2 regions of the Streptomyces sp. NPDC003379 genome follow, and region 2 is predicted to be linked to the other one. Evidence: riboswitches for the same ligand, from Rfam matches in the RefSeq annotation. Region 2 holds a riboswitch; the other holds the start of a gene.

Region 1 (3,425 bases), on a different contig from region 2:
TTACGTCCAGGACGATGGTTCTGAACGGGGAGGGTTCTGCTCTGCCGCTCAGGATCTCCAGGACCTGGCCCGGGGGGATTCTGACTGAGCCGAGGGCCAGCCCGGCGACTGTCGCTGCCGCGAGGGCTGCGGTGAGGGCTCCGCAGATCAAGAGGTGCCGCCCCTTTGACCTCGGTGTGTCGCCCTTCGGGCTCGTCCTCAAACGCCGGACGGGCTGAAACCTGCCTCCCCCGGGCCGGAACGGGCGCCGGACGGGCTCTGTTTCCTGGCCCCTCACAGCTGTGCCGCCAGCTTTCCCACCGCCTTGGGTGCTCTTACTCCCGTCACCGCGTCCGACAGCGGCAGCACCGCGAAGCGCTTGTGCTTGATGGCCGGGACGTCTGCCAGGGCCGGGTCGTCGAGGAGGCGCTGCTTCTTCTGGGCGACCGTCGTGGCGCCGTAGTCGAGGATCACGATGATCTCGGGCCGGCGCTCGACGACCGTCTCCCAGGACGCGTCGCCGAAGGACTTGTCCACGTCGGCGAAGACGTTGCGGCCGCCCGCCCGCTCGACGATGTCGTTGCCGATGCCCCGGCCGCCCAGCGTGAACGCCGTCTTGTCGCCGCTGTCGTAGACGAAGACCGGGACCGGCTTCCCGGCCTTCGACTTCTTCTCGGTGGCGGCCAGTTCACGCTTCGCGCCGCTCACCCACGTGTCGGCGCGTTCGCGCACCCCGAAGGTGGAGCCGACCTCGCGCACCTCGCGGTACACGTCGTCCATCGTGACCGGGCGCTTCGCGCAGCCCTCGATGTCGAGGCGGCTGTCGATGCCGGACTTGGCGAGCGCGGAGCGGCTGCGGCCGTCGCCCGCGAGGAAGGCGCTGGCGTAGCCGCCGTAGACGAAGTCGGGGTTGGCGGAGAGCAGCTTCTCGTAGGAGGGGTACTCCTTGGCGAGCACGGGGACGGACTTGTACGCCTTCTCGTACTTCGGCAGGACCTTGTCGTCGAGGTAGGCGGTTCCGGCGAGGCGGTCGCGCAGGCCCAGTTCCAGCATCACCTCGGTGACGTGCTGGTTCATGGTGACGGCGCGCTTCGGGGGTGCCTCGTACGTCGTCTTCACGCCGCAGTTGGTGACGGTGTACGGGAATCCGGCGGCCTTGGCGGCGGGCTTCCCGGAGTCGTCGCCGGGTGAGGCGGAGCATGCGGCGAGCGGGATCAGCAAGGTGGTCGCGACGAGGGCGCGTATGGGGCGGGACATGGCGGGGCTGCCTCCTCCAGGGGATTTCCGCGTCCCCTGCGTGGTGTGGAGAAGGGCGGCAGGTCAGTTCCTGACTCCCCCGCCCCCGCGTGGGGTGGGGTCACAGTGGCGGGACCGTGCCGGGTTCGCACCGGCTTCCTGGCTCCTGCCGCCCTAAGAAGGTGGTCGGGGGTCAGTATGCCTCGACGACCTGCACGTCTTCCTCGGTGACCTCGCCGTCCACGATGCGGTACGAGCGGAACTGGAAGGGGCCCGCGTCGTCGGCGTCCGCGGTGGAGACCAGGACGTAGTGGGCGCCGGGCTCGTTGGCGTAGCTGATGTCGGTGCGGGAGGGGTAGGCCTCGGTCGCGGTGTGCGAGTGGTAGATGACCACCGGCTCCTCGTCGCGGTCGTCCATCTCGCGGTAGAGCTTGAGCAGGTCACCCGAGTCGAACTCGTAGAAGGTGGGGGAGCGCGCGGCGTTCAGCATGGGGATGAACCGCTCGGGGCGGCCGGTGCCCGCCGGGCCCGCGACCACGCCGCATGCCTCGTCGGGGTGGTCCTGGCGCGCGTGCGCGACGATCTGGTCGTGGAGGGCCTGGGTGATGGTCAGCATGGCAGTCAGGATAAGCAGAGGGCCCGCGCCGTACCGGAATGTGGTACGGGCGGGCCCGAATGCTGGACAGGTGCCCCGAGAAGGTGCCTGCGGGGCCGGTGTCAGTCCTTCTCGACCGGCTCGCTGTCGGAGGCGACGGCGGCGGGGTACTTGCGCTTGTTGAACGCGGCGGCCTGCGGGTCGCGGCTCTTGAGGATCAGGTAGGCGACCCCGAGGATCGCGGCCCAGACCGGAGCGGCGTACAGCGAGACACGCGCGTCCTTGTCGACGCCCATCATCACGATGACCATGCCGATGAAGAGCAGCGCGAACCAGCTGGTGTACGGGGCTCCGGGCGCCTTGAAGGTGGACTGCGGCAGCTCGCCGCGGTCGGCCATGCGGCGGTAGCGGATCTGGCTGGCCAGGATCATGATCCAGGCCCACATGCCGGAGATGGTCGCGAAGGAGACGACGTAGTTGAACGCCTCGCCCGGCCACTGGTAGTTGATCCAGACGCCGACCAGCATGAACGCGGCGGAGGCCGTGGTGCCGACCAGCGGCAGGCCGTTCTTCGTGAGCTTGGTGAAGAACTTCGGGCCCTGGCCGTTGAGCGCCAGGTCACGCAGCATGCGGCCGGTGGAGTACATGCCGGAGTTGCAGGAGGAGAGCGCGGCGGTGAGGACCACGAAGTTCACGATCGCGGCGCCGACGCCGAGACCCATCTTCTCGAAGGCCGCGACGAACGGTGAGACGCCGGGCTGGAAGTGCGTCCACGGCACGACCGACAGGATCATGATCAGCGCGCCGACGTAGAAGACGGCGATGCGCCACGGCACGGTGTTGATGGCCTTGGGCAGGACGGTCTTCGGGTCCTTGGACTCGCCCGCGGTGACGCCGACCAGCTCGACGGCGAGGAAGGCGAACATCACGATCTGGAGGGTCATCAGCGTGGAGCCGATGCCGTTGGGGAAGAAACCGCCCTGGTTCCACAGGTGCGCCACGGTCGCGGTGTCACCGGCGTCGGAGAAGCCGATGGTGAGGATGCCGACGCAGATCAGGATCATGCCGATGATGGCGGTGACCTTGACCATCGAGAACCAGAACTCCAGCTCACCGAAGAGCTTCACGGAGATGAGGTTCGCGCCGTACAGGATGACCGTGAAGACGAGCGCGTACGCCCATTGTGGGAATGAGTCGTGTGTCCAGTACTGCATGTACTGGGCGGCCGCTGTGACTTCCGTGATGCCGGTGACGACCCAGAAGAGCCAGTACGTCCAGCCGGTCACGAATCCGAAGAACGGGCCCATGAACTCGCGTGCGTACTCCGCGAAGGAGCCCGACACGGCGCGGTACATGAGGAGCTCGCCGAGCGCCCGCATGATGAAGAAGATGACGAGGCCCGCGATGGCGTACGCCAGGATGAGGCTGGGGCCGGCCTTGTGAATGGCCTTGCCCGCGCCGAGGAACAGGCCGGTGCCGATGGCACCGCCGATCGCGATCATCTGGATCTGCCGGGCCCCCAGACCGCGCTGGTAGCCCTCGCCCTCGCCGGACGGGCCGCCTGCGGCCTGCACGGCACCATTGCCGTCGTGCCCGTCGTGCTGCTCTTCGACCT
Region 2 (3,425 bases):
GTACCAGCGCTTGTAGGCGGCGGCCGGGATGCGGACGGGGTTGGCGGCCAGCTGCTCCTCGGTGAGCCACTCCCGGTCGTGCCCGCCCGCGTCGATCAGCGCGCGGATGAGTTCGTCGCCGTCACCGGAGACGAGGCCGGGGATGTCGGCCTCGGGACCGAAGTCGTAGCCCTCGACGCGCAGCCTGCGCAGCAGCGCGACGGCGGACGCGGGGGTGTCCAGGCCGACCGCGTTGCCGATCCGCGAGTGCTTGGTCGGGTACGCGGAGAGGACGAGGGCCAGGCGCTTGTCGGCGGCCGGGATGTGCCTCAGGCGCGCGTGGCGTACGGCGATACCGGCGACCCGGGCCGCGCGCTCGGCGTCCGCGACGTACGCGGGGAGCCCGTCCTCGTCGATCTCCTTGAACGAGAACGGCACGGTGATGAGCCGGCCGTCGAACTCCGGCACCGCGATCTGGCTCGCGGCGTCCAGCGGCGAGACGCCCTCGTCGTTCTCCTCCCAGGCCGAACGCGACCCGGTCAGGCAGAGCGCCTGGAGGATCGGCACGTCGAGGCCGGTCAGCGCGCCCGCGTCCCACGACTCGTCGTCGCCGCCCGCGGAGGCCTCGGCGGGCTTGGTGCCACCGGCGGCGAGGACGGTGGTGACGATGGCGTCGGCGGCGCGCAGCTCGTCGATCAGCTCCGGCTCGGGGGCGCGCAGCGAGGCCACGTACAGCGGCATCGGGCGGGCGCCCGCGTCCTCGATGGCGCCGCACAGGGCGTCCACGAAGGCGGTGTTGCCGCTCATGTGGTGGGCGCGGTAGTAGAGCACCGCGATGGTCGGGCCCTCGACCGCGCGAGCGGTGCGCTCCAGCGGGCCCCAGGACGGGGCGGGCGCCGGCGGGTCGAAGCCGTGGCCGGTGAGGAGCACGGTGTCGGAGAGGAAGCGGGCGAGCTGCTCCAGGTTCGCGGGGCCGCCGTGCGCGAGGTAGGCGTGCGCCTCGGCGGCGATGCCGATCGGCACGGTCGAGGAGGCCATGAGCTGGGCGTCGGGCGCCTGTTCACCGGTGAGCACGACCACCGGCAGGCCGCTGGCGGTGAGCTGGTCCAGGCCGTCCTGCCAGGCGCGGACGCCGCCGAGGAGGCGTACGACGACGAGGTCGGCGCCGTCGAGGAGCGAGGGCAGCTCGGTGAGGTCCAGGCGGGAGGGGTTGGCGAACCGGTAGTCGACCGGCCCTCCCGCCGCGCGGGCGCTGAGCAGATCGGTGTCGGAGGTCGACAGCAGCAGAAGCATGCGGGCGCAGGCCTTCCTCGGGGTGTCCGCGCCCCGGGTGGTCGTATGGACGGCAGGAGTTCCTGGCTCACCCCACGTCGGTGGGGCTCACAGTGGCGGGACCGCGCCGGATTCGCACCGGCCTTCCTCCCCAGGGTCCTGGTGGACCCACGCCGTCGCTGGCGTCGACGGACCTGGCGGCCCGCCGCCTGCATAGTAAGTCCTGCCCACCTCCGGTGGGGCGGCCGCCTGCCGGGACGGCCCGCCTCGGGAGGCGACCCGGCGGATCGGCGTGGGTATGCTCGCCGCCATGCCGCCCACCCGAGCAACCTCCACAAAACAGGGCGAACCCCCCATACGTGAGCGGATGCGCGACCGGGGTGACGCCTGCCCCGGAGCCCTCCGCCTGCACCGCGCCGACGACGGCGCGCTGGCCCGACTCCGCCTGCCCGCAGGGCTGCTGACGTCCCGTCAGGCGGCGGCGCTGGCCGACGCGGCGGAGCGCTTCGCGGACGGGAATCTCAGCGTCACCTCACGCGGCAACGTCGAGCTGCGCGGCCTCGGCGACGACTGCGGCGGGGCGCTCGCCGCGCTGCTCCAGGACGCGGGCCTGCTGCCCTCCGCACGCCATGAACGCGTCCGGAACGTGGTGGCCTCCCCGCTGGCAGGACTCGACCGACTCGGCCACGCCGACGTGCAGTTGTGGGCCCGTGAGCTGGACCGGCTCCTGTGCGCCGAGGAGTGGACGACAGCACTTTCCGGCCGCTTCCTGTTCGTCCTGGACGACGGGCGCGGGGACGTGGCCGGGCTCGGCGGCGATGTGACCTTGATCGCAGAATCGGGCGGCACGGTGCTGGTACGCGTCGGGGACGGGACCCAGCGCCTGCCGGGCCCCGCCGCCCCGCGCGCCGCCCTCGCCGCGGCCGACGCCTTCCTCACCGCGGCCCGCGAGGCGGGCAACGGCGCCTGGCGGGTAACGGAACTGCCCGAGGGGCAGAGCGTGGACCTGACGGGAGCGCTCGCGAGGGCGGGCTTGGCGGGGGTGCCGGTGCCGCCGGGCGCCGCGGAGGCTGTGCCGGTGCCGCCGGGCGCCTCGCCGACTGACCCCGCTTCGACCGACGGTTCGACGGTCGTGCCCGCATCCGCGCCGCCCGTGCGCAGCGCCCCGCCCGCTCCCGGTGTCGTCGGGCACGCCGTCGTGGTGAGCGCCTCCCTCGGCCGGGTGAGCGCCGCGCAGTGGCGTGCGCTGCTCCCCGCGCCCGGCGGGGAGATCCGGGTCACCCCCTGGCGCGGCTTCGTCATCCCGGGCTTCGCCGACGAGGGGGCGGCGCGTGAACGGCTGCGTGCGCTGGCCGACGTCGGCTACCTCACCGACCCCGCATCGCCCTGGCTCGGCGTCGGCGCCTGCGCCGGGCGGCCCGGCTGCGGCAAGTCCCTCGCCGACGTCCGCGCCGACGCCGTCCCCGGCGCCGGGGGCCTGCCCGTCCACTGGTCCGGCTGCGAGCGGCGGTGCGGGCATCCGCGCGGCGACTGGGTGGACGTACTCGCGACCGGGGAGGGGCGGTACGAGGTGACGGTGCGTACCGGCGGCACGGCGGCGCCCGTGAGCGGCGCCACCTTGACCGAGACGGTGACGACAGCACGTACGAACGTACGACGACATCCGTAATCATGACAGCAACGGCCACGAGATGAGCGAGAGCACAGTGTTCGACTACGAGAAGGACGGCGCGGCGATCTACCGCGAGTCCTTTGCCACCATCCGCGCGGAGGCGGACCTCGCCGGTCTGCCCGCCGACGTCAGCCAGGTCGCGGTGCGGATGATCCACGCCTGCGGGATGGTCGACCTCGTCCGCGATCTCGCCTTCAGCCCGCGCGTGGTGGCCGACGCCCGCAAGGCGCTGCGCGACGGCGCGCCGATCCTCTGCGACGCGAACATGGTCGCCAGCGGCGTCACACGCAAGCGGCTCCCCGCCGGCAACGACGTGATCTGCACCCTCACCGACCCGTCGGTCCCGGACCTCGCGGCGAAGCTCGGCACCACCCGCAGCGCCGCCGCCATGGAGCTGTGGCGCGACCGCCTCGAAGGCTCCGTCGTCGCCATCGGCAACGCCCCCACCGCGCTCTTCCGCCTCCTGGAGATGATCGAGGAGGGCGCCCCGCGCCCGGCCGCC

Evidence for each region. Region 2 has a riboswitch for cobalamin ahead of cobN (cobaltochelatase subunit CobN). Riboswitches for the same ligand answer to the same signal wherever they lie in the genome.
Region 1: another riboswitch for cobalamin. It lies ahead of ACWDVB_RS03290 (ABC transporter substrate-binding protein); the one in region 2 lies ahead of cobN (cobaltochelatase subunit CobN).

What each region holds. Positions count from the first base shown of each region.
Region 1 covers NZ_JBSFRK010000002.1:161,636-165,060, forward strand. Annotated here, with positions in the region: gene ACWDVB_RS03285 (FecCD family ABC transporter permease) at 1-151, opposite strand, end outside; gene ACWDVB_RS03290 (ABC transporter substrate-binding protein) at 274-1,236, opposite strand; cobalamin riboswitch at 1,281-1,400, opposite strand; gene ACWDVB_RS03295 (Mov34/MPN/PAD-1 family protein) at 1,409-1,831, opposite strand; gene ACWDVB_RS03300 (amino acid permease) at 1,933-3,425, opposite strand, start outside.
Region 2 covers NZ_JBSFRK010000001.1:333,881-337,305, reverse strand. Annotated here, with positions in the region: gene cobN (cobaltochelatase subunit CobN) at 1-1,272, opposite strand, end outside; cobalamin riboswitch at 1,313-1,438, opposite strand; gene ACWDVB_RS01440 (cobalamin biosynthesis protein CobG) at 1,550-2,920, shown strand; gene ACWDVB_RS01435 (precorrin-8X methylmutase) at 2,958-3,425, shown strand, end outside.